4 regions of the Desulfobacter hydrogenophilus genome follow, and region 4 is predicted to be linked to each of the others. Evidence: riboswitches for the same ligand, from Rfam matches in the RefSeq annotation. Region 4 holds a riboswitch; each other region holds the start of a gene.
What was found. A riboswitch is a leader RNA that binds a small molecule or an ion and turns the genes downstream of it on or off. The one in region 4 is predicted to bind thiamine pyrophosphate.

Region 1 (8,019 bases), 2.2 Mb from region 4:
CCAGCATCGTCGTGGTCAACGCATCGTCGGCAATACCGTGGGCCAACTTGCCGATGCAGTTGGCCGTGGCAGGTGCGATAACGGCAAGATCCGACGTTGACGCCACTTCAATGTGGGAAACCCCGGAGCCGGGTCCTTCCCACAAATCCACCAGCACCGGGTTTTCCGAGAGCACCTCAAAGGTGGCAGGCCCCACAAACCGGGTGGCTGCCCGGGTCATGCCTACAACCACATCGGCCCCGGCCTTTTTGAAAAGCCGAAGCAATTCAACGCATTTATACGCAGCTATTCCGCCGGTCACACCTAAAAAAATGTGTTTGCCATTCAATGTCATCAATAGGTCCCGTCATTTAAGGTCCCACTGTTTATCGGAGTTTCGGAGACGTCGCGCAAAGTCGGGGCTATTCCGATTTCAACATAAGTATAGATCTGTTCTTCACGGATTGTAATCACAGCGCATCGGGTGGCCTTTTGATATACCATGATGGTGGTTTCCGGAGCTTTAATCCTGGAAATGACCTCCCAGTTGTCCTTTTCCATATTTATGGAAAAAAAGTTATATAGAGAATTGGACTCCACCCGCCCCCTAAGGGTAAGGATTCCGGATCTAAATCCGGGTGTTGAGACCACGACCGTGCGGTTTTTTATAATTGTCAATTCCTCGGGCACCAGCACATCCTCAAAATCATGGTAAATTGCAAGGGGTTTAGTCTCAACTTCCGACTGGGTGGATTGACCCTGTTCCGGGGCAGACGCCCCCTGAAAAACCCCGCACCCTGAAACAAAAATAAAGGCGGTAAAGATCAAACAAATTAAAAAGGTTGATGGTAGACAATGACGAATGTGCATTAATTTTCTCCCAATTATCCGTTACCTCAAATGTTATTTCTTCTAAAACTAATCCCCTTAAATGTCAATTCAATGTCATTAAGGGCCATAAAAATTTTAAAATCCACAAATACGGTTGGAAAGACAAACCATATAGTGGATTTTATTGTTTCAATAATCCTAACTTCAGTACTGACGCATGAATATAAAACGATTGATGCAACTTGTCAGGATGAAGCCGCTATCCAAGCAGAGCCCCCACACGTTTAACAGCGCAAAAATCACCGCACATGGTACAGACTTCTTTTTCCCCAGGCTGGGACGACTTGCGGTATTCCCTGGCCTTTTCCGGGTCCAGGGCGCAATCGAACTGCCCCTCCCAGTCCAGGGCCCCCCGGGCTTTGCTCATTTTATGGTCTATAATCTCAGCATCTTTAAGCCCTTTGGCCAAATCTCCGGCATGGGCGGCGATCCGGGATGCAATAATACCTTGTTTAACATCGTCTGCGGTTGGCAGTCGCAGATGTTCAGCAGGGGTGACATAACATAAAAAGTCGGCACCATGCATGGCGGCCAGGGCACCGCCAATGGCTGACGTGATATGGTCGTAGCCGGGGGCAATGTCGGTAACCAAGGGGCCAAGCACATAAAACGGGGCGTTGTGGCAAAGCTTTTTCTGAAGTTTCATGTTCATTTCTATCTCATGCAGCGGCACGTGACCAGGTCCCTCAATCATAACCTGTACGTTTTTTTCCCAGGCCTGCTTGGTCAGTTCTCCCAAGGTGATCAGCTCCTCGATCTGGGGGGCATCTGTTGAATCTTTTATCGCACCCGGCCTGAGTCCATCCCCCAGGCTGATGCAGACATCATGGGCCTGACAAATGTCCAGGAGCCGGTCAAAGTGTTCATAAAAGGGATTTTCATTGCCGGTTTTTTCCATCCATTCAAACAGAATAGCCCCACCCCGGCTGACAATTCCGCAAAGCCTGGGATTCGCCTTAATGCTTCGGGCGCATTTTTGATTGAGCCCGGCATGGATAGTAATGAAATCAATCCCGTTGGCGGCATGAATCTCAACGGTTTCAAACCAATCTTCCAGGGTTATCTCTTCTGTGGGCTTTCCAGTACGGGTTAAGGTGTCATAAATAGGCACCGTACCGATCATCACGGGAATTTGTTCCACCAGACGCTTTCGAAATTTTTCAGTCTCGCCGGATACACTCAGGTCCATGACGGCATCTGCCTGGTACTCTATCGCCAACTTCGCTTTATTTAATTCTGAATCAAAACAGCAGACATCTTTGGATACGCCTAAATTAACGTTAATTTTAGTTTTAAGCCCTTTTCCCACGCCTGCTGCTTTCAGGTTTAAATGATTTTTATTGGCAGGGATAGCAATCCTGCCCTCGGCAAGGCCCTCCATCAGCTCCTGTTTTGAGATGGGTTCATTGGCGAGCACCTGTTCCATCTGCGGGGTGAGAATACCTTTTCTGGCTGCATCCATCTGAGTCGTATATGACTGTGACATGTGTACATCTCCTGTTTATATTTATTTTTGGGCAGGGAAACTGAAACGGAAAAGGCGGGAAAATGACAAACAAGCTCTATGCCAAAGCTTCAATCACTTTCCCTACGCCGGTACGAACCGGATCAGGTTCCAAGGGTTGAAGTCTTGAGCCAACTTCTCTCAGCTTTTACGAAAGCACCCCCGTGATCAACTAAAATATCAAATACTTGATTCGGAAGGTTCTGTCAATGTCTTGATCCTGAGACCAGATTTTCGACACGGTTAAAACAATGATTGAAAACCAATGACACCTGTAGTATTAATTTTATTTAATGGTTTTGGTGAAATTTAACCATGACGTCAAGCAATTTCTATGCATTTTGCCTGGCTAACATCCGAAAAAATTAAATATTTCTTAAGAAAAAGCCGAACTTTAGATACAGATATATAGGTTGAACCATACCCGAGACACGCGTATTAATGTATGGTAAAGAATAAGGCGATTTATTCAAGATCCCGTTAACGACGAGGCTGATTGGAATGATTTTTGCTTTACCATTCAGCGTATTTATAAAATCCGGCCCCAAATGACGATTTTTCCCGATTATAGCCTGATGATTGACACCCTGCCGGGATAATATAGATATAAACAACAAATAAAAGATAAGATAACATGATTAAAAGATCTTTAAAGAGAATGATTCCCGGACAACAACAGCATAATGGCGGATTTACACTGATTGAAATGATGATTGTCATTGCGATTATTGGAGTTTCCGCGTCAATGGCTGTTCCGAACCTGATGCTCTGGTTTGACAACTTAAGCGTCAAATCTGCGGCAAGGGACCTGTATTCGGCTATGCAGGAGGCCCGCATGATTGCGGTTAAGCAGAATGCCAGTGCGGCCATTGTTTTTGATACGACCAACAGCTGTTACTACATTTGCAGTGATAAAGGTGCTGATGACGACTGGGACTCTGCCGGGGATATGACCGGAACAGGCGATAACGTCATTGAACGAAGCGTGTCGCTGCTGTCACCGACGTATAAAAACAGAGTTCAATTTGGCAATGGAAATGCAACCACGCCTGTAGGCTCGACCTTTGGTGATTTCATTACCTATCCATCACCAAATAATGTTCTCGTTGTTAACTCAAGTGGCATAGGAAATGCCGGATATGTCTACCTTACCAACCCGAACAACGGCACGACCTATGCCGTAGGTACACTGTCCAGTGGATTAGTCAAACTACTAAAATGGGGTGGACCAGAATGGCCGTAAACAACCAGAAGGGATTTACCCTGATCGAATTAATGATGACCCTGGTCATCGGTGCAATGATTACAGGGGCGGCCTATGCCACCTATTTATCCCAGCAAAAAGCTTACTATACCCAAGACCAGGTGGCTGAAATGCAACAAAATCTACGGGCCGCGTTTTCAATAATCGCCATTGACCTTCGCATGGCCGGTTATGATCCCACGGCCAGCGGAAATTTTTCCGTCACCCCCACAAATGCAGGAAGAATCCAGTTTGAAACAGATACTGACGGGGATGGCGTTTTGGATTCGGATGAAACCTTTGTTATTGGCCTGGAACCCTCCGTCGATGCGGACGGGAACGGTATTCCCGAAGCAGACAGTGACGGGGACGGAGTACCAGACCCTGTGAATATTGTCATTAAGGCTGGCGGGGGCGGGTATCAGGACATTGCCGAACAGATCCAGGCCGTAGAATTCCTTTACATAGACAGCAATGAAGCAGTGACGGCCACTCCTTCTGACGTTAGAAGCGTACAGATCACTATTCTTGCCGCATCCCCAAAAAAAGACACAAGTTTTACCAATACAACCCAATATAAACCCCCGTCCCCCTCCGGGCAGACGTGGGGGCCGTACAACGACAATTACAGGCGCCGGCTCCGAACACTTAGAATTCGCTGCCGCAATTTAGGATTATAGGAGTGGATGTGCCATGAAAACAATCATAAAAAACCAGAACGGATTCACCCTGATTGAGGCTATGATTGCCATGATGGTCCTGGCTGTGGGCATTTTAGCCATCAATACCATGCATATCAGTTCCACCCGTGGCAATGCATCCGCCAACAAACTGACCATTGCAGGGTCTACCGGAGAAAACATATATGAAACCCTGACCAACCAAAGCTATTCTGATGCAGTGTTTGACGTCGGTGCTCATACGATCAGTGAACTGACCGGATTCGTTCTACCCGGATCCATATCCGCAGCCACCTGGAACGTCACCCAATGGTCCAATACAGACACTGTGGACAATGACGGGGACGGCACCACAGACGAGGATGATGAAAGCGACATTAAATTCGTAACGCTGACAATGACCTACACAGATGCTACCGCAAAAACCCTGACCGTCAACTTCTTAAAAAGTGAGGTTTACTGATGCAACGTGTGTTAATCCATGATCAGTTAAAGGATGAGCAGGGGTTTGCCCTGGTCATTACCCTGCTTGTCCTTGCCCTTTTAACGATGATGGGTACAGCAGCCATCAACACCACCAGTTTTGAACTTAAAATTACAGGTAATGAACGTATGGCAAGGCAGCGGTTTATCATCGCCGACTCCGGGTGGAAACAGGCCGGTCCCTTTTTGAATGCACTGAACGCCCCCCCGGATGCAGTCAACAAAACGCTGATCGACTATGATACGGTCAGAAATTTCGGCGACGGCTCAGACGGTAATACAAACGACGATTTTTCCACGAACCCGCCCCCAGACGGGGTGATCAACAACATGAACTACTGGTATCAGATTGTTTATGATTCTGATGCACCGGCCCAGGGTTTTTCATCAGGATACAGAAGCTTTCAATATCAAGTCACATGCAACGCCAACGGGCAGGCCCAGGTGATTACACAGGTCCAAAAAGTATTCCAAGTCGGATACTAACCATTGTATCTGCAAAACATAAGGGGATAACCTATGAAAAAAAAGTATATCATCCGCCGTCTATTATCTTTTATTTTTCTATCAGCTGTTTTGGCCGGGGTCTGCCCCCAAACGGTAACGGCATCGTCCATTATTGATCCTGAAGGGACTTATATTGAAGCAGAAAATTACTCCGGTTCCCAGGATCTGGCCAGCAATCCAAATACGAACACCCGTTTCCAGAAAAAAACCAACATACGCAACTCCAAAGGCGGCAAGGTTCTTAAAGCTGGTAATTCCGGCTATGCTGCCAACACTCCCGGCAACGAAGTAAAAGAATACAGGGTATATTTTCCAGAAGCTGACACATACTACATGTGGATGCGCGGTATTGGTTACAACGGCAATGCAGACTCTATTTTTTTTACGGTGGATGATGACACATGGAAGGCCTGGAACTATGGTGGACATTACGATTCCTTTGTTTGGACGAAATCCATGCAAGTGGGCAGCAATAACACCATCACCGTTGACACAGCAGGATATCACACATTAAAAATCGCCATGCGGGAGTCCAATTCCATTATAGACGGCTTTTTCATCACCAACAATTATTATTCCAGTCTGAATGACAGCACGGTCGCAAACAAAACCGAAATAGATCCGTCAACCGACGATTCCGGTGCTTTATGGACCTTAGACACCACCACCATTGAGGCCTCCTGCTACCAGGCCTATAATGCAGCAGATATAACGTTTACCATCACGAATTCCGGGGTGTCCGATGCCACCAGCACAGGCACTGCAACCAGCGATTCCACCTGGCTTTCAGTATCCGATCCCGTCCCGGCCCTGGAGGTCGGTGAATCCCATACCGTGACCGTTACTTTCGATACCACAAGCCTTTCAGCAGGTAATCATACCGGGGTGATAACATTTACAAGTTCCGGTGGCTCGGTGTTAAATGCGCCGCTGACCGTGACGATCTCATTGACGGTTCAACATGTCCCAACCACCTCTTCATGTGGCTCAATCCCTTTATTTGCAGAAAACATCGTTTCTCCTGCCATCATGGTTCAGTTGGACACATCCGGCAGTATGTCCAGCTCAATGAGTGTTGGAAACGGTCAAAACAAATCCCGTATTGCCATTGCAGAAGATGTGCTGGCCCAGCTGTTCGAAGACCAGACCATTGAATGGGGGTTTGCCACCTGGGCCGGAGGAAATGGATCGTCTAGCGACGACGGCACCTCATCCAACTATTACACCAACTACCGGATCGGTTGCCACACCCATGATGACGACCACCAAACCGCGTTACAGGATAAAGCCGATGACGGCAATGCAAACGGTTGGACCCCGTTGGTTCCCTGTATGCGTGCAGGCCTGGAATATTTTCAGGCAACCAGAAAAGACAATTATTACAAAGAATATTTTACACAAGTTTCCTGCCAACCCCGGATACTTGTTATCATAACGGACGGCATAGGCAACACCGGCACAAACAATACTAAAATAGACGATGTGATGGAAGATCTGATTGATGAAGGGATTACTGTCGTTACCGTGGGCTTTGGGCTGAGCAACGCCACCCAGCTGGATCGAATTGTTCAAAAAATGCAGACGGCCGGAGAGGAGAGTGAAGACGACTACCTGTATCATCTGCACGAAGAGGAAGACGGCACAGCTGTTCCGTTCATGGCCCAGAACGAGGCAGAATTCATCGCAGCCATGACCGATATTGTATCAAGTGTCAAAGCCCAGATGTTCCATGGCGCATCTCCGGCCCTTTCCACCTCAGCAACAGACGGTGCAATCCTTTTAAATGCCTCTTTTGATGCCACTGACTGGACAGGAAACCTTTCAGCCACTAAATTCAACGCATTTACAGGCGTTCTGGAAAGCGATTACCTTTGGAAGGCTGCGGATGTGTTGCCTGCCACCATTAACGGGTTTATCTATGACAGCTCATCCAGCGGGTATGTTTCAAAATATACGGATGCTTCCATTGAAGGGGACAATTTTTTGTGCAAGGACTTAGGGGATATTATCAATTCAGCCCCGGCCATTGTCAGCAGTGTCCCCCCCTATTATTACAAATTTGACGACTATTTTACGTTCAAATACAACTCGACGGTATACAATCGTGCTGCCATGGTCTATATCGGGGCCAACGACGGAGCACTCCATGCATTCCAATTGGAAGACGGTGTTGAAAAATGGAGATTCTATCCCGATGCTGTGGCGTCAAAGCTGGCCAATGCTGAAAGCGATCCTGCCCAAGATATGTGTTCATCCTCTTACTGCCACCAATTTCTTCTGGACGGCTCACCCGAGCTGGCAGATATTTATGTGAATTCAACCACCGGGTGGCGCACAATCCTGACCACCGGCCTTGGCAAAGGCGGCAGCGCGTTTTTCAGCCTTGACATTACCCATAGCGAAGATTTTGATGCAGCAGATAATATCAAATCAAAATTTCTATGGGAGTTTACGGATACCGAGCTGGGACTTGCCACCTCCGATCCGGTAACCGCCAGAGTTTCAAACGGTACCCCGTCCACGGGGTGGGTCACCTTTTTTGGTTCCGGGGAAGCTGAAAGCACTTCTGACCAATCCAACAAAGAGGCCTATCTGTTTGCAGTAAAAAGTTACAATGAATCCAGTGTATGGGTGGATACCGACGGTAACGATATTTATAAGGTAAAATTGTCACCTACCACCCTCCTTGATGATAAAACCTCATCCCCCCTTGTTGTGGACACTCACAATGA
Region 2 (8,019 bases), 150 kb from region 4:
ACCACAGGGCCGATGGTCAGCTTGGCGTCCGGATAGAGGTTGAGTACGGCTTCAGCCATGACATGAGCCGAAGAGTGGCGCAGGATATCCAGCCCCTTGTCGTCTTTGGCTGTGATAAAGCTCACCGCACTGTCCTTTTCAATGACAGCGCCTAAATCAATGGCTTTGCCTTCTATTTCCATGGCCACGCAGTTGCGGGTAAATCCTTCGGAAATGCTTTTTGCCACATCCATGCCTGTGGGAGGTGTGTCAAATTCTTTTACTGCATTATCCGGGAACGTTATTTGAATCATTTTTTTTACTTCCTGTTATATATCATGCCTGACCTTGCCCTATTTTCCAAGGCAGCGTATGATCAAGTGTTTTTGATTAAACATTGTAATAAAAGCCGTTAAATTTAAAAAAAGAATCTTAAAAGAAGTGTTTTAAACAATCAAGGGAAAACTAAGGTGGTTTATCAGTTTGTAACAACGGACAAAGACTTGGCACAAGTATGCCTGAAACTTGAACCCTGTGAGATAATCGGCGTGGATCTGGAGGCCGATTCCATGCACTGTTTTTCAGAAAAGATATGCCTGATCCAGATTGCAGGCCCAGACCAGGCCTGGCTGGTGGATCCTTTTCTGATCAATGATTTCTCACCCTTTTCTCAAATCCTTGCAAATCCAGAAATTATCAAGGTGTTCCATGGGTCAGACTTTGATGTCAGAAGCCTTGACCGGGAGTTGTCCGTTGAAATTGAAAACCTATTTGACACCGAGATCGCCTGCCGTTTTTTAAATATTAAGGCCCGGGGTCTGGGCGCACTTTTGAAATCTTATTTTAATATAGATGTGGATAAAAAGTACCAGAAGGTGGATTGGTCCAAACGGCCTTTGAAAGATGATATGATTGCCTACAGTGTGGGGGATGTGGCGACGCTTGTGGAACTGCATGACCTTTTAAAGGATCGCCTTGAAAAGATCGGGCGTTTGGCCTGGGCCGAAGAGGAGTTTGATTTGCAGGCCAGGGTGAAATACGAAAATAACCATTTAAGGCCCTTGTTTAAAAAGTTCAAGGGGGCCGGTAAGCTTGACAACCGAAGCCTTGCTGTGCTTGAGCATCTGCTGGAAGTCCGGATTTCCCAGGCGGAGAAAAAGGATTTGCCACCCTTTAAAATTATGTCCAACCAGTCCATCATGACCATGGTTCAGCGCAGGCCGACCAGTGTTGAGGCTGTTTTGAAACATCGAGCGCTAAGCCCTAAGCAGGCTGGTATGTACGGGCAATTGTGCGTCAACGCCATTCAAACAGCCCTTGCCTTACCCCACCGGGAATTGCCCTCTTATCCTAGAACCCGGATGCCCCGAAAAAACTCCCAGGTCCTTGGCCGCATTGATGCATTAAAAAAAATGCGTGAGACTGCTTCCCAAACCCTGGCCATGGAGCCTGGATTTTTGATCAATAACAATATGATCGCTGCGGTGGCAGCGGACAAGCCGTCAAGCCCGGACGATCTGTTGCAGATTCCGGGTATACGAAACTGGCAGGTCGAGGCGCTTGGTGGGAAGATTATGGATACACTTTCCCGAGTGCAGTAATTAAGGCTCGCAATCAAAATAAAACCATCCATATGACTTTCCTTTTAAGCCGTCTTCTGCGTTGCGTCACTGAACACATATTTCGAATATGCTCCCAGTAACGCGCCTTGAATACGACTTAAAATCCTAAGTCATATTTGGACGATTTTAATCTGATCCCAAGCCTAACAAGAGAGAGGATAGACAATGCATATAGATTTTTGGAAAATGCATGGTCTCGGCAATGATTTCATTATGCTGGATGACCGGGACAAAACCATTGCCGGGCACATTGATTATTCGGATCTGGCCGTGCACCTGTGTCATCGGAGGTTTGGCATCGGTGCCGATGGCATTATTCTGGCCCGGCATTCTGATACCCATGATATACGGTTTGTTATTATCAATTCAGACGGGTCTCAACCGGAGATGTGCGGCAACGGCATGCGCTGTTTTGCCAAATATCTGTACGAGAACAATATTCTTGTCAAAGATGAAATAAAGGTTCAAACCCTGGCCGGAACTGTGGTGCCCCGCATTGAAAAAAAGCAAGATGCACAGGTGGTCTCCGTATGCGTGGATATGGGGGTGCCACGGCTTATTCCTGAACAGATCCCTTTTGTCTATGATGGAAAGATGGCCCTTGGGGTGCCCATTGAAACAGGGCAGGGCACAATGTCCGTTTCCTGTGTCTCCATGGGGAACCCCCATGCGGTGATCTTTGTGAATGATTTGTCACTGGTGGACATTGAAGTTGTTGGTCCCATGGTGGAAAATCACCCCCGTTTTCCTGAAAAAACCAATGTGGAGTTCATTGAAGTCATCTCTGACAGCCAAATAAAAATGCGGGTGTGGGAACGCGGGGCCGGGGTAACCCTTGCCTGCGGTACCGGGGCCTGTGCTGCCGTTACGGCCGCTCATCTGACGGGATGGGTAGGGCGACAGGTGCGTGTCCATCTGGACGGTGGAGATCTGGATATTTTATGGGATGAATCCTCTGGTCATATTTTTAAGACCGGGCCTGCCCAGACCGTTTTTAAGGGAACTGTTGAAATTTAACTCCGGGTTGACAAACCTTTTTATTCTCTATATAGCATAATTCATCGTTTGGGGTGGCGCACAGCGTCTGAGATTATACCCATTGAACCTGATCCGGATAATACTGGCGAAGGGAAGAGCGGACAAGACAGCAATAAACCTGGAAAAATCCGGATTTAGGTATTTTTATAGCCGTTTGCCCTTCCTTTGAGGGGTAAACGGCTTTTTTTTTAAGGATTTTTGCCTATGAATATTTTTGTCAACGGAAAACAGGAATGCATAGAGTCCTGTACTTTGGCACAGTTGATTGCCTGGAAAAAACTCGATGCAGGGGCGCTGGTTATCGAACTTAACCAGCAAATCATCAAACAGGAATTTTGGCCGACAACTGAACTCCAGGACAAAGATCGCCTGGAGATGCTCAGTTTTGTCGGAGGAGGCTGATTATGAACGACGATTTACTTTTATTAGGTGGGAAAGAATTCAGTAACCGGTTACTGACCGGTACCGGGAAATTTGGCAACCATGGACAAATTCCCAAGATGCTTGCGGCCAGTGGTTCACAGATGATCACGGTCGCCCTGCGCCGTGTCGACGTCTCGGAGCAGTCTGAAAATATTCTCGAATACATCCCCAAAAATGTGACCCTGCTGCCCAATACATCCGGCGCCCGCAACGCAGAACAGGCCGTTCGCGTTGCCCGTATTGCCCGGGAAGCCGGTTGTGGTGATTTTATTAAAATCGAAGTTATCACCGATATGAAATACCTGATGCCGGATAACTGGGAGACCTTGAAAGCGACGGAAATTCTGGCCAAAGAAGGGTTTCAGGTGCTGCCCTATGTTTTGCCCGATCTGCCCCTGGCCAAACGTCTGGAAAACGCAGGAGCCGCAGCGGTGATGCCCCTGGGCTCGCCCATCGGAACCAACCGGGGACTGGAGACCAAACCGCTGATTGCCATGTTAATTGAGAATGCCTGTGTGCCCATCGTTGTGGATGCGGGAATCGGTAAACCTTCCCAGGCTGCGGCGGCAATGGAAATGGGTGCAGATGCGGTGCTGGTGAATACCGCCATTGCCACGGCCCGGGATCCCGAAGCCATGGGACGCGCCTTTGATCTGGCGGTCAAAGCCGGGCGGGCGGCCTACCTGGCGGAAATGGCCGAGGCGTCCACCTTTGCCCGCGCCTCTTCTCCGCTCACCGGATTTCTTGACGAAGAACAGCCATGAGTTGACCTGGTCTATCAACACCTATGTTCAACTCAATGTCATAAGTTTAAGTATGTGTCGTTTGTTTTACCATGAAGGACATGAAGCGCATGAAGAATATATACCGGAAAATTAATCTTCATGTCCTCCATGCGCTTCATGGTTCTAATTGGAATCATCTTAATTTTATGACATAGAGGCTCAACCCACAACAAAACATGAAAGAAATTTAATAGCTTATTGCGACTTTCATAAAATGAGGATCGAATTATGTCATTCTACAAGGTAGTTGAGCAGTACCGTGATTTTAATGTTCCTAAATTTTTTGACCAGGTGAATGATGAGGACATCATCCTCAGTATGGCCAAGGAAAAACCCGATCCTATGGATCTTTTGACTCTGCTGAGCCCTCGGGCTGCCGGACATCTTGAGGCCATGGCCCGAAAAGCCCACCAGTTGACCGTGCAGTATTTTGGCCGCACGATCCAAATGTTTATTCCGCTGTACATCTCCAACTATTGTAACAACGGTTGTGCTTACTGTGGATTTAATCACAAAAATTCCATCCTTCGCCGAAAGCTCAGCCTGGAAGAGATTGAGATTGAGGCCAAGGCCATTGCCAAAACCGGGATGCAGCATGTGCTCTTTCTCACCGGTGAAGCCCAGCACATGACCCCCATGTCGTACCTGGTGGATGCGTCGCGACTGCTCAAGAAACATTTTGCATCCGTGGCGATTGAGGTCTACCCGCTTGAGATTGAGGAGTACCGGCAACTCTATGAGGCAGGTGTCGATTCCATGACCATGTTCCAGGAAACCTATGACGAAGGCGTTTATAAACGGGTTCATCTGGCCGGCAAAAAAATGGATTATCACTGGCGGCTCAACGGGCCTGAACGGGCTGCCAAGGGCGGCATGAGGGTCGTTAATCTTGGGGCTCTGCTTGGTCTTTCCGAGCCGCGGCGGGAAATGTTTTTTACCGGGTTGCATGCCAGCTACCTTGAAAACAAGTATATCAATACCGAGGTTGCCATCTCCCTGCCCCGATTTAACGAGGCGGAAGGCGATTTTCAACCCGACTACCTGGTGAATGACAAAACCTTTGTTCAGTTCATGACCGCGCTGCGTATTTTTCTGCCGCGTTTGGGACTGACCGTCTCCACCCGTGAAAACGCCACCTTTCGCGATCGTATTCTCCCCTTGGGTGCTACGCGTTACTCTGCGGGATCAAGTACCGGTGTTGGTGGCTACACCGAGATACCGGACGGTCAGACGCCGCAATTCGAGATTACCGATGCCCGCAGTGTGGCCCAGGTAGCCGATGCGATTCTCGCCCAGGGTTACCAGCCGATTTACAAAGACTGGGATTGCATCTGATGAAAATCGGTATTGCCGGGGTTGGCGGTATTGGCTCCAACGTGGCCCTTAACCTGGTGCGAAGTGGCGTGATGCAACTTAAACTGGTCGATTTTGATCGGGTAGAGTCCGGTAACCTCAACCGTCAGTTTTATTTTGTCGACCAGATCGGCCTGTTCAAGGTTGATGCACTTAATATCAATTTAAGCCGCATTAACCCCGAGGTGAACCTTGAGGGGCAGGTCCAGCGTATTGACAGGCAAAATTGTGCTGACCTGTTCTTTGATTGCGACTTGATCGTTGAGGGCTTTGATCGCCAAGTGGATAAAAAAATGCTCATTGAAACCTTGGCTGACAAAAAACAGGTGGTTTCAGCCAACGGCATTGCCGGATTCGATCTGGCCGGCATAGGCTCGCGCAGAATCGGCACCTGCTGTATTGTCGGTGATTTTACCACCGATTGTGATCAGGCGCCGCTGTTCAGCCACAAGGTGACCACCGTCGCCAATTACATGAGTGAATTTATTCTCAGTCAACCCGGCGTGCTTCATGACTAAGGGCCGCGGAAACGATGGACAATTGAGGCATTAACCGGTAAGTAAATGCCATGAGAGTTTATTTTAGTGTAATTACGATCATTTTTGCTTTTTTCGTTTCCCCTGTATCTGCCCAGCAGCACGTTTTGTCGCAGGCTCGGGATGCTTACATGGCCGATCTGGTGTCAAAAATAAAAGCCTCCACCGTATCCGTGGGCACCTATTCTTTCAAGGATATCCCCATGATCCAGTTCCGGGGTACCGGTTTTGCCATCGGGGACGGCAGCAGAATCGTCACCAACCACCATGTGGTCCAGGGCATTAAAGAAAAGAAACGCATGTTCCATCTGCGCATATTTCACAAGAATCTGCCGGGGAAAGGGGTCAAGGCCGTTCTGGTCGCTGAAGACCCGTTTCACGACCTGGCCATACTGGAAATGGCAGGCAAATTGGCTCCCTTGCCCATGGCGGCGGAAGGTACCCTTAAAGAAGGTCACCAAGTGGCATTTACCGGATTTCCCATCGGCTTTGTACTCGGTCTTAATGCCACTACCCACACCGGTATTGTTTCGGCCATTGCCCCGGTCATGCTGCCCAGCCCCCACGGCAGTTTGATCAAAGGAGAGATGATCAAATACCTTGAACACCCCTGGGATATTATCCAGCTTGATGCCGTTGCTTTTCCGGGGAACAGCGGAAGTCCGGTCTATCGGATTTCCACCGGACAAGTCGTTGGGGTGATCAATAAAGTTTTTGTCAAAGGGAAAAAAGAATACGTCCTAAAAGAGCCTACAGGAATCACCTATGCCGTCCCTGTCAGTTTTGTCCGAAAGCTTAACCGGTCCATTATCCCGGCAGAAAAGTAAAAACACCCTGGATAAAGGCCATGCATAAAATTCCCAGAACAATGCCGAAACTGATACGGCCCATCACCGGACCTGATAAAGGCCCAGATAACGGATAATAGCACAGCCCGATTCCGGTACCGGCAAGAAAACCGAATAGATGGGCCGATACATCGGTATTCTCACCATGGCTGAACATGGCTGTAAGTGTGGCTGCCGCAGCAAAGGGGGCCAGCCCTTTGAATTTTGGAAATACTGAATGACCTGATTGTGCGCCAATGGTCATGCGCCGGGCCCCAAGAAGTCCTGCCGCCGCCATGACCGCTGTGGAAGCCCCGATGGAGAGCCGTAAATCCTGGCCAAAACTTTCAGATATCAGATTGCCGGCCGTGCCTGCGGCCAAAAGCAGCAAGAGTCCCTGCCCGTAACCGGTCACGCGAAGTAAAGGGCCCGCAAGTACAAGTATTCCGGCCATATTTCCCAGAAGATGATCCGTATCGCTGTGCAGAAATAAGGCGGTCACGGCCCTGAAACTTTGCCCTTGGCTGAGATAGTACGAGGACGAACCAAAGTCCAGGATCGCTTGTTTGTGAAGGCCCCGGGTGGTGATGATATAATGGATGGCTGCTATAAAAAAGGCCAGCGCCAGGGCTGCGGGGGAGAAAAAAATTCTGGTCGACGCATGGGGAGCCGGTTTTTGGAACCCCTTGTTCTCCTTTGCGTATTGTTTCAATTGCTCTTGTGCTTTAAAAACATCGTCATCGGGGACAAGGATGTCGTATGATCCGTCAGGACACGTATCAATGACCGCTTTGACAGACTGGGACGCCAGGACCACCAGGGTAAGATCGGCCTGTTTTCTGCTGTTTTTATTGTGTATACTGCCCGTGAAAATAGATTTCATTTTTTCCTTGCCGGATGTGTTTATTTCCGGCTATGAATATAGCTCATACAATAAAAAGAATAAAGGAGCCTTAAATGAAGATCATTCGTTTTACTACCCAGCAGGGTAAAAAAGTCATGGGGTGCGATTGGGACGGAAAAACGGCCAGCCTGGTGGAACAGTCTGCGGATTACAGTTTCAGCGATACCGGCGAACGGGTGGATGTGGTGAAAGTTCTGCCCCCGGTGGAGCCCTCGGCCATTATCTGCATCGGCCTTAATTACCGGCGTCATGCGGCAGAGACTGGCCAGGAAATTCCAAAATATCCGGCTGTGTTCATGAAATACCCAGGGTCCCTTGCCGGGCACAAGGATGCCATCGTGATCCCGGAATGTGCATCAGATCCGCCCGAGGTGGATTACGAAGCCGAGCTTGGGGTGATCATTAAAAAGGCTGCCAAAAATGTGCCCGAGGAAGAGGCCTTGGATTATGTGCTTGGTTATACCTGCACCAATGACGTCTCTGCCCGGCGGTGGCAGAAACATGCCGGTGGATTCCAGTGGACCCGGGGAAAAAGTTATGACACCTTTTGTC
Region 3 (8,019 bases), 990 kb from region 4:
CAATGATCCCAGGGATTTTCTGGGTCTGGATGCGTTGGTTGTTACGGATATTGACCCGTCCCAGTGTGCCCTTGCAGGGCTTCACGCAGGTCTTTTTTACGCCGATTTTGATTGGAGTTATGTCACGGCCTGCGACACTCCCTTTGTCAGTGAGAAAATTATCCGGTATCTTTTGGCGCAGCGGGACTATGGCAAACAAATTATCATCCCCAAAACCAGGGGAGGCCTTGAAATGCTGTCCGCGCTCTATCATAAGTCCTGCCTTCCCCGGGTTGAAACAAACCTGGAAAAACAGGTATTTAAGATCAAAAAAATTTTAAGGCCGAAAAAAAGTATACAAATCCCGCCCCGGGTGCTGGAATACCTGGACCAGGACATGCGGTTTGCACTTAATGTTAATACGTTACAAGATCTTGAAACTGCCAGAAACTGGGTTCTAACCCAGGGTGAGCGCAAAGAAGGCAAAGACGGTGATCAAGTTCAAGAAAAAAGTCAAAACAGCACCCCCGGGGAATAAACCGGTGGAAACGGGCAATATTAATAATTAAGCACCTATTTTTGCTATCAAAATTAACTGTTTAAGAGAAAGTATCAGGGGCATGTTTCTTAAACATACCATTTCATACCTGAAAATTTATGTTTAAGCATCACAACGAGCCATTGTTTCAAGTATTTCCCTTAAATATCAAGATATTAGTATGGCCCAACCCCACACACCTCACATCCACCCACTTGAAGTGGGTAATCAGTAATGGAAGAGTTGACTCTTTGCTGAGAAATCTTTCATTCACTGAGAAGAAAATATAGAATAGAAAGTGTGGTTACCGGTTTAAGCCAGGACATCCCGCAGAATAAGGCTACCTGCTCAATGTGGGTTATCCTATAATTTTTTTGGCAATTCTTTAATAAAAGTTCTTATCTCGTCCCTGACCCGTCTATAAATAGCAAGTTTATCCTCTTCATTTTCTAAATTACGGGCTAATTCAGGTGGATTATCAAACGATTGACAAATGATATTTACCTCGGGCGGAAAACGGGGGCACTGCTGAGCGGCTGTATCGCAAACCGTTATGACCCAGTCAATATCCTCTTGGAGGAAGTCTTTAACCGTATGCGTTTCATGACCAGAAATGTCAATATTCTCCTCTTTCATAACTTTAACTGCAAGGGGATCAAGTGACCCTGTAATAATACCTGCCGAAAAAGCATTGAGTTCGTCAGGATGGAGATTATGAGCCCACCCCTCAGCCATCTGACTACGACAAGTATTCATTTCACAAACAAAAAGTATATTTTTTTTTGGCATAGTAACTTTATCCCCTATTTTTTTATATGAAAGTCTGTGTAACCTACACAGATCTTTCAACTTTCGTTGTGGGCTAAACCTTGGTGAAGAATCAGGTCAGCCCTTGGCTGTTATAAAAAACATTTATACAATAACGATAGGGGATTAACATCGCAGATAATTATTAGAAAAATATGAGATAACTCAATTTAATTGGAGATTAAATTGATTTTGGTTGAGATTACAAGCCCCTTTTCTTCATATAGCAGATTCCGGTGATAAATTTATAAATCAGACCGATTACATTTGATGATATTTTCTAATCAAAAAGTGCCTCATTTTGAGGAAAAGTCGACTCCACAATCTGTCTATTATATGTCGCCGAGAACATTGTGAATAAAGGCGTTGACTACTTCTGCCATTTCTCACCTTTCTAAAATCATTGGCAGTCCGCTTTTATACCGTGCTTAGTTAACTATGTTATGTGGCAAATTAAAGAAAAAAGACCTTGCAAATCTTTTCAAACAATGATAGTGAGATTTATCCATATTTTGTTTCAAATAGTTATACTGATCTGTTTATTCTTACTTTTCATTTTCAGATGTTATCCCGTTAATATAGTTGAATACAAAAGATAAACGGAAACCACAAAGCAACTTGTTATGTACTATAAGTTTGTATGGTTTGTATTGTATTTTTTGGAAGGGTATTCGCCCGACCTTTTTATAAATCGACGATAATGAAAGGAGAACTAAATGGAGACCAGTACTTCAATCTTCGTTTACGGTGTACCTATCGAAAAAGCACATGATAAGTCACTTGGGCCGATTCTGGAAATGAGCGATGACTATCCTTTTTGTGGGATAATCTATTGCGGTTATAAAGCAGGTGATAGTGAAATTCGATTGGCAACCGACCGTTTGTTGTATTTCAAAAAATCGGACGTAATAAGTGAAGGGACTGTTGAAGGATACACGAGTGAGGGCAAGAAAGTACGAAGCTATGAACTCAGTATAAATGCAGAGGTTTATGAGAAGCAGTTCAAGCAAATTAGCTTGGGTCAAGAAGTTTCTAAATCTTTTATATTCGCTTCGGCCGTTGCTTCGCCTCCTGGTGGAGGCATTGATCTTTCACAAATTGATAAAATGTCCCGTGATGAGTTGCAAAAGTTAGTTGACGAACTCATTCAGACAAAAGCTATTGGGCATATCCCCACCTGGGAATCTATAGCTGGAAGATGCGATACATGGAGACAATCTTATAGAGAAACTCGGTATGACCCATGGTCTAGAAGTGATGCTGCCGGGGCTGATTGCGATTAGAGAAACTAAGTTGTAAAAATTTCACTGAAGAGTGATGCTATAGTGATGTTTAATTATGTCACTATAGCTTATCAATTTTTCATTAAATATTTTATTTTAAATTATAGTACTCCAACTTTGGTTTTTTCAGGTATGCATTTTGCTTGGTTTAATAATAGCTTCGTATGCAGAATTTTGTTCTGAAGCATACCAAAGTTGAAGTACAATATTCAGGCAAAATGCTGCATAACAATATATGTACCAAGAAAGACCTAAGTTGGATGACTATATGACGATATTAATAATTAGTGATATTTCCGACCTCCAAGTCTATTGGGTAACCCATTTTTTAAATAAATGGGGTATAAATCATCAAATATTTAGCCCAGCAGAATATCCACTTAAAATAACTCAGAGTACACACCTTTCCTCTATTAGTCCTGATTGTGATCAATGGGTATTAGAAAATGGTAACATTATTGACCCAAGTAAAATAAAGTCTGTTTGGTACCGAAAACCAGCCCTGCCTCAGCTTCCAAACGATTTGAAAGATTATGAAAGGGAGTATGCCCTTAATGAATGTCGACAATCACTTTATGGTTTGTATAATAGTCTTGATCATGCTTTCTGGATAAGTTCAATTCATAATTTACGAATATCAAGTAATAAGCCTCTCCAATTAAGGATGGCAATATCCCTCGGTTTTTTGATTCCAGAGACTTTAATTACAAACGAACCTAAACAAGCAATAGAATTTGCAGAACGTTTTAATGGAAATATTATATATAAGACACTTTCTGATGGTATTCTTTATACACGTGAAGGGCCTTGGGAAGAGCCACGAGTACATGGTGAAATCTATGCCACCTTTTTAAGTGGGATAGATCCTAAGGTATTTGGTGCGGTGAGAAATACGCCTTGTTTGTTTCAGGAGTATATAAAAAAGGATTACGAATTAAGAGTAACAGTAGTCCATGATAAAGTCTTCGCTGTTGAAATTCATTCGCAAGATTGCTCAAGGGCTAAGATAGATTGGCGCAAAGCAAATATTCAGGACGTCCCCCATAAACTACATAAACTTCCACGCAATATAAGAGAAAAATGTCTGGCATTAGTTAAAGGGCTTGGTCTAGAGTTCGGTGCTATTGATTTAATACGTCGCCATGATGGTGAATATGTATTTTTGGAAATTAACCCAAATGGTCAATACGGATGGCTTGAAGATACGATTGGGACTCAAATTAGTGAATATATTGCTAAGGTATTGGCGGGAAAAACTGAAAAATATGTATAATCGGGACAAAACTACCATAATTAAGGAGCCCTCCCACACCACCCGGCGGCATATGAATCAGGTATCAAGGCGGTTCGGCTGGCATTAATAGAATCGATTGCAGGTTATCCAACCGATTTTATTGGGTTTTTGCAGATCCAACGGCTACTATGCTGACTACAAAAAGCCGTGTTCCTGATTTTTCCGTTAGAGTGTGGACTATGTCTATCATTGGACACCCGAGCCGATTTAGAATTTAGCATTCAATAACATAAGCATTGTGGAGGGTATTTAAAAATTTTCACTGAGGACTATGTCATCAACAAAATACCATCAATGCCGAATTTAAAAACCCAGCCTATTATTAGTCGATAAATACTTAGGCTCATGATTTTAGACCCACCACAATAGATAGGGGGTAAAACCTTACTGTTTAAAAAAAAGATTCTATTTTAGAATCCGTATGATCCATTTGAAATTGACATTAAACTACAGACAAAATACAGGAGATTGCCCTGTTTTTGTTAGTTTCATGGTTTGACACGGTATAAACCCAGTGCTACTGTAATTTTTAACTGCATAGTCAATGGAAGGCTGGGGGAGCCAAAGGCATTCGGCTGAGAAAAAACAGATAACCCCTGTTTTGACCCTTGGAACCTGATCCGGATCATACCGGCGAAGGAAAGCTTTTTTTCCTTCCCCCCATCCCCCTGCGGCGTTGCCTAACAGGTGTTTGAACGTAAAGTCACCCATCTGCGGCGTTGCAAAAAAATCTGTAATTCTCACAACCATGAGGTTGTTCCGGTTACAAATTTTTCTGCACCTTGCAGCTGGGAAACTTTCCGCCCAAACACGGGTGTCTGTTTAGACACTTATTGAAAACAAAACTATACATAGCCTATGCTTGAGGTCCTGGGTCTGGCCAAGTCATTTGGTTTGCAGACCATTTTTGAAAATTTTGACCTGAACCTTCCCCATGGGCGGTTTACAGTACTGGTTGGCCCGTCCGGGTGCGGGAAGTCCACCCTTTTTGACTGCTTGACCGGTATAGTCTGTCCTGACCAGGGCCGGATTGTGTGGCAGGGCAACGCCATTGCCCATCTTGGCAGCCTTGCCGCCTATATGCAGCAAAAAGACATGCTGCTGCCTTGGCTGACGCTGGAAGAAAACAGTCTTTTGCCGGTGCAGGCAAGGCCCCGCACGCTAAGAGATATGAAACAGGCAAAACAAACACTTGCCCGGATCTTCGAAAGAATTGGGCTTACAGGATTTGGGGCTCATTATCCCTACCAGGTATCAGGCGGTATGCGCCAGCGATGCGCCCTGGCCCGCACCCTGATGTTTGACCGGGATCTGGTCTTGTTGGACGAACCCCTGTCCGCCCTGGACGCCATTACCCGCCGGGAACTGCAAAATCTGCTGCTCATGCTGCAAAAGGAATTCGGCAAGACCGTTCTCATGATCACCCATGACATTGAAGAGGCCCTGGTCCTGGCAGATGAAATCATACTTGTAGGCCCTACCCCCATGACCATCCTCGAACGATTCCAGCCCAAGGCATCCAAACCAAGGGAGTTCACCCAGCCCGAATTCATGGAGACCAAGGCCCGGATTCTCTCCCGGTTGTTGACCGAAAAGGAGAAAATCCAGGGATGAAATGGTCAGATACGCTTTTTCCGGCCGCCCTCACCCTGGGCATACTGGTTTTATGGGAGGTCCTTGTACAAATCATGCACACCCCGGCTTTTATTCTGCCCCCACCATCGGCCATCGGCCTTTGTGCGGTGATAAAAGCGCCCCTGATCTGGCCCCACGCCTTGGCCACGGCCCTGGAAATCGTACTGGGCATTACGTTGGCCTTGGGAACATCCATTCCTTTGGCCATATTCATGTTTGCCCGGCCCGGCATTGAAAAAGGCCTTTCCCCGTTTCTGGTGGCATCCCAGGCCGTGCCGGTCTTTGCCCTGGCCCCGCTGCTTGTGATCTGGCTGGGATACGGCATATGGTCCAAGGTTTTCATGGCCTGGGTGATCATTTTTTTCCCCATTACCGTAAGCCTGTTATCCGGCCTTAAAAGCTGCGACCCTGATTTCCGCAAACTGTTTACCCTTATGGGGGCAGGATTCTGGATGAAGCTGCGCCTGCTGTACTGGCCCTGGGCGTTACCTCAGTTTTTCGCAGGGCTTAAGGTGGGCGTTACCGTGGCTACCATCGGCGCGGTCATCGGCGAATGGGTGGGGGCCCAGAAAGGGCTTGGCTATCTGATGATCCAGTCCAATGCCCGACTGAATACGGATCTGGTATTTGCCTGCATTCTCTGGCTTTCGGGCATGGGGATTGGGCTGTGGGCATTGGTCAGTTTTGCTGAAAAACGAATGGTAACATGGAAAAATAATTAATTCATAAAAAGAGAGGATAAACAATGAAACGACATGTTGTTCTGACACTAATGACCTTTTTCATGCTTTGCAGCACCGCCTCGGCGCAAAAACTTGTGCTCATGCTGGACTGGTTTCCAAACGTGGACCATTTACCTGTTTATGTTGCCCAAAAATCCGGTTATTTTGCAGCCCAGGGCCTGGAAGTTGAAATTATCGTCCCGTCAGAGACCTCGGATGCGCTGAAACTTGCCGCAGCAGGCAAGGTGGATCTGGCCGTGTCCTACCAGCCCCAGACCATTATGGCGGCAGATGCAGGGCTCAAGGTTAAAGCCGTGGCTCCCCTTGTGGTCAAACCCTTGACAACACTGATGTTTTTGGATGAGTCCATAAAAAACCCTGCGGATCTGTCCGGCAAAAAAATCGGTTACACCGTGCCCGGACTAATGGACATGCTGCTCAAAGGCTTTGCCGACATCAACGGGATTACGGACTACACCCCGGTGAATGTGGGATTCACCATCCTGCCCGCTCTGGCATCAAAACAGGTCGCCGCCGTTATGGGACCCTTTAAAACCTACGAAACCGTAACCATGCAGCAGCAAGGAGTTACCGCCCGTTTTTTTGAACTGGAAAAATACGGCATTCCGGAGTACGAAGAGCTGATTTTCGCGGCAGGTGACGCCACCCTGGAAACGAAAAAAGCTGCGGTTCACGGATTTGTCATAGCTGTTCACAAGGCCCTGGCCGACATTAAAAAGGATCCAGACAAAGCCCTGTCCCTCTACTTTGAGGCCCTGCCCGACGTGGATAAAGAGATAGAAACAAAAGCCTTTGCCCTGACCGCAGAATATTTTGCAGCCCCGGGCCAGGTCAGCAACCCTGAAAAATGGCAGACATTTATAGATTTTGCCCTGAAATACGGACTGATTAAGAACACAATCAGACCCCAGGATCTAATTTACAGCCAAAACAACGATTAGTGCCCACCCATAAATAGCCTTTTTGACCAATTGAGAGCGGAGCTTTTCTTCGAACCCGCCTTGCACTTGAACAAAAAGTCTTATTTCTGGACGGAAACCAAATTTAAAAATCCCATTTAAAGAATGAGTCCAAAATAACTTAACCTGGGAGCGCAGGCGCCTCGCCTGCATCGTTACAATACTGGCACACATGCAGGCGAGACGCCCGCGCTCCCAGATATAGCAAAATAGACAAGTTATTTAAGACCCGTTCCTAAAGGTAATTTTATGAAAACATACTATCGCGCATTAACCATCGCAGGTTCTGACAGCGGCGGCGGAGCCGGTGTCCAGGCAGATTTGAAAACCTTCAGTGCCTTAGGGGTGTTCGGCATGTCCGCCATCACGGCACTCACGGCCCAGAACACCCACAGTGTCACAGGTATTTTTCCTGTCCCCCCGGCATTCATCGGGGAACAAATTGATGCCGTGATGTCGGATATCGGCGCCAATGCCGTCAAAATCGGCATGCTGCACTCACCGGAAGTCATTGAAATGGTGGCCGAAAAACTCAAACAGTGGCAATGCCCCAATGTGGTGCTGGACCCGGTGATGATCTCCAAGTCCGGAGACAATCTGCTCCAGGACGATGCCGTGGACGCATTGACAAAACTCTTGCTGCCCCTGGCCACGGTAATAACCCCAAATCTGCCCGAGGCCTCGGTGCTTTTAGGCAGAATCATCGATACCCCAGATAAAATGAGCGAAGCGGCCGCAGCCTTAGCAGATCTTGGCGCACCCAATGTCCTGGTCAAAGGCG
Region 4 (8,019 bases):
CCTTAACCGTTTCCATCAATTCTTCAAAGATGTTGTCCCCTGAAAGGACCACCCGTTGAAGTTTCTCCAGAGCTTGGGGCGCTTCTTTTTCATTCTGTTTTTGAAAATCAGCCAGTCGCATTAACTGGGATTGTTTTTCCTCCTCCGTGGCTCTGGCCAGTTCACAGCCGGCATTGCTTTGTGCCGACACCTCGTCTTCCATATTCGGGTCACGAAACGTGTTGACACCGATAATGGGAAGCTCTCCATTGTGCTTCAATGTCTCATAGTAGACGGATTCTTCCTGAATTTTGCTTCGCTGATATCCCGTTTCCATGGCGCCTAACACACCACCCCGTTCCGAGATACGGTGAAATTCTCTCAGGACAGCCTGTTCCACCAGATCCGTCAACTCTTCGACGATAAAGCTTCCCTGGTTCATATTTTCATTTTTGGTCAATCCCCATTCCCGATTGATAATCATCTGGATGGCCAGGGCCCGTCGCACCGACTCCGCCGTAGGGGTTGTAATGGCTTCGTCAAACGCATTGGTATGCAGGCTGTTGCAATTGTCATATACCGCGCAAAGGGCCTGTAAGGTGGTCCGGATGTCGTTGAACTGGATTTCCTGACTGTGCAACGATCTCCCGGATGTCTGGATGTGGTATTTCAGCATTTGAGACCGTGCCGAAGCGTTGTACTTTTCTTTCATGGCAATGGACCAGATTCTTCGGGCAACTCTGCCGATGACCGTATATTCGGGATCCATGCCGTTGGAAAAAAAGTATGACAGGTTGGGCCCGAAACTGTCAATGGGCATGCCCCGGGAAAGGTAGTATTCCACATAGGTAAAGCCGTTGGAAAGGGTCAAGGCCAGTTGGGTAATGGGATTGGCCCCGGCTTCAGCGACGTGATAGCCTGAAATGGATACGGAGTAAAAATTTTGCACATTGTTTTCGATAAAAAACTGCTGGATATCCCCCATCATTTTCAGGGCAAATTCAATGGAAAAAATACAAGTATTCTGACCCTGATCTTCCTTCAAAATATCCGCCTGAACCGTGCCGCGAACATTGCTTAGTACCGATTCACGAATATTTTGATACACCTGCTTTGTCGGGGCGTTACCGTTCTCTTTTGTGTATTTGTCCACCTGCTGATCAATGGCCGTATTCATGAACATGGCAAGAATGATAGGCGCCGGCCCGTTGATGGTCATGGAAACGGACGTGGAAGGCGCGCACAGGTCAAACCCGCTGTATAGTACTTTGACATCTTCCAACGTACATACACTGACGCCTGCGTTGCCGACCTTGCCGTAAATATCCGGCCGCAACTCTGGGTCACACCCGTACAACGTGACCGAATCAAATGCCGTAGACAGTCTTTTGGCCTCGTAGTCACCGGAAAGCAGGTGAAAACGGGTATTGGTTTTGGCCGGGTCTCCTTCTCCGGCAAACATTCTCGTAGGGTCTTCCCCCACCCGTTTTAGCGGAAACACACCGGCCGTATAAGGGAAGTACCCGGGAAGATTTTCCCGCCGCAGCCACCGGTAGATTTCTCCAGGGTCCTTGAATTTGGGCAGACTGATCTTGGGGATTTTTTGATGGGATAAGGATTGGGTATACAAAGGCACTCTTATTTCCTTGCCCCGAACCGTGTATACCAGTTCGTCCTTTGTATAGGCGTCCTTCATGTCATCCCATTGTGTTACCAATTCCTTGGCCTCGCCATCAACGCTTCCCCTGGCGGCGTCAATTTCCCTTTTTAAATGTTCGATCAGTTCTGTTTTATCCCCGTCAAGCAGACTCTCATCAATGGCTTTGGCCGTTTCTTCCAGGTGCCAGACCTTACGGATGGCCTGGGTCTGTATTTGCGTGCGCTTGTGGTAGTCTCGGATGGTGTCGGCAATTTCTGAGAGATAGCGTGTTCTCTCCGGCGGGATGACCACCGTTTTTGATGACGATGTTTTTACATCGACTTTAGGGCGCCGACTTTCAAATTTAACCCCGGTTTTTTCAAAAATAGTCTGCAGCAGGGCTTGATAAAGGGCGGTTACACCGTCATCGTTGAATTTGGAGGCAATGGTGCCGAATACCGGCATATCTTCCGACTGCATGTCCCATGCATTCCGGTTTCTTTGCACCTGCTTGCGAACATCCCTGACAGCGTCCTCTCCTCCTCTTTTTTCGAATTTGTTGACCACAATCAGATCCGCGTAATCCAGCATATCTATTTTTTCCAACTGGCTTGCCGCCCCGAATTCGGCCGTCATAACATACATGGCGCAATCCACCTGGTCGGTAATTTGGGAATCCCCCTGACCTATGCCGGCGGTTTCGGCGATGATAAAATCAAATCCGGCGGCCTTGACCACAGAAATGACGTCTCCCAGTGCCTCCGGGATTTCCGAGTGGGCTTTTCGCGTCGCCAGGGAGCGCATGTAGACACGATCATTTCCGATGGCGTTCATTCGAATGCGATCCCCCAAAAGGGCACCGCCGGTTTTTCTTCTGGATACGTCCGAACTGATAACAGCGATCTTCATATCTTTTACATCATTGATCATGCGAATAATCAGTTCGTCAATCAGCGAAGATTTCCCCGCCCCACCGGTTCCGGTGATGCCCATGACCGGCACAGTTCTGTTTCCTGTTTTTTTCAATAGTTGGGCCCTGAAATGGTCCAAATGGCCGTTGCCGGAAGCCTTGGCTTGTTCCATTGCGGTAATCGCCTTGCCCACCAGACGTTTGTTTTCACAAGACAACAATTTAAAATCAACGGCATCATCCTCTACCGTGGAAAAATCAATCGTCTTTACCATATGGTTGATAATTCCCTGCAGTCCCATCCGTGTGCCGTCTTCAGGAGAATATATCCTGGCTACGCCGTAATCATGAAGCGCCTGAATCTCATCGGGCACAATAACGCCTCCGCCGCCGCCGAAAACCTTAATGTCAGAGGCATTTTGCTCTTTCAAAAGATCTACGATATATTTGAAAAATTCGATATGCCCTCCCTGATAACTGGAAACGGCTATGCCCTGGGCATCTTCTTCAATGGCTGCGTCCACAATTTCCTTTACGGAACGGTTGTGGCCCAAATGGATCACCTCAGCACCGGTGCTTTGAAGCAGCCTTCGAAACATGTTTATAGACACGTCATGGCCGTCGAAAAGGGACGTTGCTGTGATGACACGTACTTTATGTTGGGGCTTGTATATTTCTACAGCGTCACTCATCTTTCCTCCTTCATAAAAAATTGAGATCAAGAAGTTGCCAACGTTTTTTTTCGGAAACGAATGTTTAACTGTATGCTTGAAGAATATAATGAAAACTTGATAGAGCCGTAACAACATACATCCTTCAAGGAAAGGAACTTTTTTTATTTTCAAAAAAAGTATAACAAAGGATAAAAAGATTATCAAGAACCTGAAATATGGTCCCGGCAGGGATATATATCATGCGCTCAACATCCAAGAATCAATTATATTGGAGAGAACCCTTATTTTTATTTCCAGGATATGTTTACATGGAATTGCCCTGGAAAAAGAGATGACAATAAAGGCAAAAAAAAGTTAAAAAGGCAGAAATATAAATGGGTGCCTGTCTGTGGGTAACGGACTGAATGCGGCCTTGACCGCAGGGCTGAGATTATACCATTGAACTTGATCTGGATAATACCAGCGGAAGGAGTAATTATAAATGAGTCTTAAAAAAGATATTCAAGCCGAAATAATTCATGCCGTTGAAACCGTACAGCAAACCAATCCCATGGCAGGATCCGTCACCAACACGGTGACCATCAACTTTGTCGCCAATGCCCAGCTTGCCGTGGGCGGTTCGGCAGCCATGGTCTATATGCCCGATGAAGCCCAATTTTTGTCCCAGGCCGGTGGTGCCGCTTACATAAATATGGGCACCATAGAGCCTGTCTATGAAAAGACCTTACCCGGCATGGCAGAAACGCTTCATAACAGCGCAAAACCATGGGTCCTGGATCCTGTGGCCATTGGCATCGGTGAGCTTCGCACCCGGTTGTTGCTGGCATTTAAATCCTGTAAACCCAGTATCATCCGTGGGAATGCCTCTGAAATTATTGCCCTGGCCGGGTTATGGGGGCTGGATGGCGGCACAAAAACATCCAATGTCCGGGGGGTGGATTCCCAGGATACGGTCAGCGCAGCCAAGGATGGGGCCGTGGCCCTGGCCCGATGGACCGGTGGGGCTGTGGCCGTGTCGGGCAAGCAGGATTTGGTTACCAATGGTTCTGTTGTAGCCCTCTGTCATGGCGGCTCACACTTTATGGAAAAAATTACCGGATCAGGCTGCTCTTTGGGCGGCGTCATGGCTGTTTATGCCACTGCGGCCCCTGCGTTTATCGCAGCATTGACCGGCACGGCTGTTTATAATCTGGCCGGTTCTCGCGCCGCTGAAAAAACAGATGCACCGGCAAGTTTTCAGGTTCATTTTTTGGACGAATTGTATAAAGCAAAACCCAGGGACATTGCAGAAAACCCATTTGACATTGAGGAGATTTAATAGATGAATACATTGGTTTCAGTTGCCATATCACCTTGCGGGACAGGGGACGAGCTTAGCGGAGAGGTTGCACAAGTTATAAAAATCATAAGGGAATCCGGTCTTAAAAATCGAACCAATTCCATGTTCACAGAGATAGAAGGCCCATGGGATGATGTGATGAAGGTTGTAAAGGACGCAACCTTTGTGCTTGCCGAAAAAGGCATCCGTACGGGCGTTGTTTTGAAAGCCGATGTCCGGCCTGGATTTACGGACATGATGACAGCCAAAGTGGATAAAGTTAATGGTATTTTGAAAGGGACAAATACGCATGAGAAGTAAACTGGATATTTCAGCCTATTTTGTGGTGGGCCCGGAGAATACCAAAGGGCGTCCTGTGGCGTTCATTATCCGGGATGCGGTGGAGGCCGGCATTACATGCGTGCAGGTCCGATCCAAAACAGCGTCTGCCAGGGAATTGATTGAATTAACCGGCCAGGCGTCCGAAGCCATCGCGCAAACCGGTAAATCCGACGTTGTGACCCTGTTGGTGAATGACCGCCTTGACGTGGTGCTGGCGGCCAAAAAACAAGGTATAAGCGTTGACGGCATCCATGTGGGCCAATCGGATATACCCGTGGACGTTTGCCGGGAATATCTAGGCCCTGATGCCATTGTCGGCTTATCCGCCAGGACCCATGAATTGTTTGAGTATATAAAAAATGCCGATGTCAGCCTTATTGATTATTTTGGCGCAGGTCCTTTGCATGAAACCCAGACCAAACCGGACAGCGGGCTTGATGTGGACGGAAAAAGAATTACAAGAAGTATTGAGGATATTACAACACTTGCCCAACTCAGTTCGCTTCCCGTCGTGGTTGGCGGCGGCGTCAAACTTGCCGACATACCGTCGCTTGCCCGGACCGGCGTTGCCGGTTTTTTCGTTGTATCTGCGATATCTGAGGCAGATGACCCAGGGCTTCAAGCAGCAAATCTGGTTAAGACCTGGAACAGCCATAAGCGGTAAAGGCGTATGGTCAAAAGAGTCCATCTGCTTGTTTTAGGAAACATGCCGTCAGTGCCAGGTCATTTGCTTGTTTTCAAGATGAGTTTAAGGCAGTATAGTAGGCCGTTAGGTTTTTTTGACGGGCCGGAAAACTAAAAGACACGCCCAACACATAGAAACTGTTTGCTCTTCGGCCTGAACGAATAGAAGGAAATAAAATGAATATCAACGACATTTACATTCAACTAAAAGACGCCTTAAAATCAGAAATTGTCCGCCACGACCTGGCAAACAAAAGAATTGACATCAAGTGTAAACCTTTGTCCGTAGAAGAGGCCATCGGCACCCCGGAGCATGATGACTACCCCATTGTCAAAGGTAAAGAGGTGATGATGGCGGCAACGTTTAACGGGGCTGTGGGTCAGTCCTTTACGGACGAGTACACGGATATCTCTTTGTCCGTGGATGGTCTGCTTGAATTGGACCACACAAAAACCAGTGACCGAGCAATTTTCATTGCAGGGCTCAATGCGGTTTACAGAGCCTTGGATCTTTGTGAAAAAACAATACATTGCAAGGACAAGGAACCGGTGGAGTGTGCCAACAATCTGATTGAACAACCGCAGTTTTCAGGGAAAAAGATTCTTCTGGTCGGGCTTCAACCCAGATTTCTGGAATATCTTGCCAAACAGAATACGGTGCGGGTCCTGGACCTTGACCCGGACAACGTGGGCTCCGAAAAGTTTGGGGTGCGTATAGAATCCGGGGAAAATTTCGAGGAAGCCCTTGACTGGTGTGACATGATATTTGCCACCGGGTCAACCATTGTGAACGGCACCATTACCCATTTTTTGAGCAGCGGTAAACCTGCCATCTTTTTCGGGGTGACCATCAGTGCCCCGGCTAAAATTTTGGGGCTTTCAAGCTATTGCCATTGCGGGCACTGAGGACATCGGTCCTTATAGTCGCATTGAGTATTTTATTTCACCATTAAGAAAGAGGGATAAAAAACATGGGTGAGAACCAATTGATTATTCGGTGTACGAAGTGTGGGGCAAAAAACCGGGTGCCTGAAAACAAGATTTCGGAAAGCCCCAAGTGCGGCAAGTGCGGAACAATGTTGCGATTTGAAATTTTTGATACCCCCGTGAATGTTACGGATGCCAATTTTGATCAGGAGGTCATGCAGTCATCCCTGCCGGTGCTGGTGGACTGCTGGGCCCCCTGGTGTGGTCCCTGCCGGGCTGTGGGCCCCATTCTGGATGGCCTGGCAAAAACGTACCGGGGGCGGCTTAAAATTGCCAAGGTCAATGTGGATGAAAATCCTGGAACCGGCTCAAAATACCGCATTCAAAGCATTCCCACCATGCTTTTCGTGAAAAACGGCAGTCTGGTGGATCAGGTCACAGGGGCTTTGCCCAAGGAGGCTTTAGAGGCCAGGATAAAATCATTTATTTAGTGTTTGAACGAAAAGTCACCCACCACCTGCGGCGTTGCTGCACAAAGCTGCCAAATCATTAAATCGGGCTTCACGTACTATAGTACGCTCCGGTTTCAGCTTTGCTTGCGCCTTGCATCTGGGCAACTTTTCGCCCAAACACGAATTCCCATTCAGGTACTATATAGATCTTCTCTGTTTGGATGGCTATTTTTGAGTCTTGTGCCACGCCACGACCTCTTGGTAAGGGATGGTGCCGCCAAATATGTCCAGGGCTGAACCGATGGTCAGGTCCACACGGCCCTGGCCAAGGTCTTTTACCCGGTCCAGGTCTGAAAAATGGCCTGCGCCGCCGGCATAGGTGGCTGGGATGGGGCTGTGCTCCCCCAGTAGTGTCACCAGTTCTTCCTGGATACCCTGCATTTTGCCTTCCACATCCACACCGTGAATGAGAAATTCGTCACAGAATGCGGACAGATGTCCGATGGTGGCGGGGGTTACGGCCATTTCTGTGAAATTTTGCCAGCGGTCCGTTACAATCCAGAATTGTCCGTCCCTTTTACGGCAGCTTAGATCCAGAACCAGGCGTTTTTTGCCCACGGCATTCACCAGGGTATTGAGCTTGTCCATGTCCATGCGGCCTTTGGAAAACACATAAGACGTCACGATGACATGGGATGCGCCTGCATCCAGAAAGGTGTGTGCATTTTCAGGATGAATACCACCACCCATCTGAAGACCGCCGGGGAAGGCTTGCAAGGCTTCAAGAGCGGACTGGGTATTTCCAGGGCCAAGGGCAATGACATGGCCGCCGAAAAGCTGGTCAGCCTGGTACATCTGTGCAAACTGTGCCGGGGTTCGGGCACTTTCAAAATTGGTGATAAGGCTGTCCTGGGTTTTGTCAGACAGGGTGCCGCCCACAATCTGGACTACTTGGCCGTTTCGAAGATCAATGCAGGGGCGAAATTTCATATAAAATATATCCTAAAAATTATTTATTCCGTAACAGCTTGTCGGGTCGGTAAGTTTTGATAATCCGACACAATATCTTTGACAATTTCGGATAGTCCACTATT

Region 1: linked by a shared signal. The riboswitch ahead of thiC (phosphomethylpyrimidine synthase ThiC) and the one ahead of thiM (hydroxyethylthiazole kinase) in region 4 are both predicted to bind thiamine pyrophosphate.
Region 2: linked by a shared signal. The riboswitch ahead of thiS (sulfur carrier protein ThiS) and the one ahead of thiM (hydroxyethylthiazole kinase) in region 4 are both predicted to bind thiamine pyrophosphate.
Region 3: linked by a shared signal. The riboswitch ahead of EYB58_RS20205 (ABC transporter ATP-binding protein) and the one ahead of thiM (hydroxyethylthiazole kinase) in region 4 are both predicted to bind thiamine pyrophosphate.

The regions. Positions count from the first base shown of each region.
Region 1 is NZ_CP036313.1:2,586,470-2,594,488, reverse strand. Features, by position in the region: gene coaBC (bifunctional phosphopantothenoylcysteine decarboxylase/phosphopantothenate--cysteine ligase CoaBC) at 1-334, opposite strand, end outside; gene EYB58_RS11510 (hypothetical protein) at 334-849, opposite strand; gene thiC (phosphomethylpyrimidine synthase ThiC) at 1,070-2,356, opposite strand; TPP riboswitch at 2,437-2,548, opposite strand; gene EYB58_RS11500 (GspH/FimT family pseudopilin) at 3,009-3,617, shown strand; gene EYB58_RS11495 (PilW family protein) at 3,608-4,297, shown strand; gene EYB58_RS11490 (type IV pilus modification PilV family protein) at 4,311-4,760, shown strand; gene EYB58_RS11485 (pilus assembly PilX family protein) at 4,760-5,266, shown strand; gene EYB58_RS11480 (PilC/PilY family type IV pilus protein) at 5,300-8,019, shown strand, end outside.
Region 2 is NZ_CP036313.1:280,648-288,666, reverse strand. Features, by position in the region: gene thrS (threonine--tRNA ligase) at 1-293, opposite strand, end outside; gene EYB58_RS01370 (ribonuclease D) at 450-1,580, shown strand; gene dapF (diaminopimelate epimerase) at 1,767-2,618, shown strand; TPP riboswitch at 2,658-2,752, shown strand; gene thiS (sulfur carrier protein ThiS) at 2,844-3,041, shown strand; gene EYB58_RS01355 (thiazole synthase) at 3,044-3,826, shown strand; gene thiH (2-iminoacetate synthase ThiH) at 4,076-5,182, shown strand; gene thiF (sulfur carrier protein ThiS adenylyltransferase ThiF) at 5,182-5,718, shown strand; gene EYB58_RS01340 (S1 family peptidase) at 5,868-6,563, shown strand; gene EYB58_RS01335 (rhomboid family intramembrane serine protease) at 6,544-7,446, opposite strand; gene EYB58_RS01330 (fumarylacetoacetate hydrolase family protein) at 7,521-8,019, shown strand, end outside.
Region 3 is NZ_CP036313.1:4,543,270-4,551,288, forward strand. Features, by position in the region: gene mobA (molybdenum cofactor guanylyltransferase) at 1-517, shown strand, start outside; gene EYB58_RS20190 (arsenate reductase ArsC) at 881-1,306, opposite strand; gene EYB58_RS20195 (hypothetical protein) at 2,041-2,607, shown strand; gene EYB58_RS20200 (MvdC/MvdD family ATP grasp protein) at 2,876-3,880, shown strand; TPP riboswitch at 4,446-4,560, shown strand; gene EYB58_RS20205 (ABC transporter ATP-binding protein) at 4,760-5,515, shown strand; gene EYB58_RS20210 (ABC transporter permease) at 5,512-6,258, shown strand; gene EYB58_RS20215 (ABC transporter substrate-binding protein) at 6,282-7,220, shown strand; gene thiD (bifunctional hydroxymethylpyrimidine kinase/phosphomethylpyrimidine kinase) at 7,488-8,019, shown strand, end outside.
Region 4 is NZ_CP036313.1:426,023-434,041, reverse strand. Features, by position in the region: gene icmF (fused isobutyryl-CoA mutase/GTPase IcmF) at 1-3,220, opposite strand, end outside; TPP riboswitch at 3,567-3,691, shown strand; gene thiM (hydroxyethylthiazole kinase) at 3,684-4,520, shown strand; gene EYB58_RS01935 (MTH1187 family thiamine-binding protein) at 4,524-4,841, shown strand; gene EYB58_RS01930 (thiamine phosphate synthase) at 4,831-5,526, shown strand; gene EYB58_RS01925 (Rossmann-like domain-containing protein) at 5,724-6,452, shown strand; gene trxC (thioredoxin TrxC) at 6,518-6,964, shown strand; gene hisA (phosphoribosylformimino-5-aminoimidazole carboxamide ribotide isomerase) at 7,151-7,915, opposite strand; gene EYB58_RS01910 (ABC-type transport auxiliary lipoprotein family protein) at 7,939-8,019, opposite strand, start outside.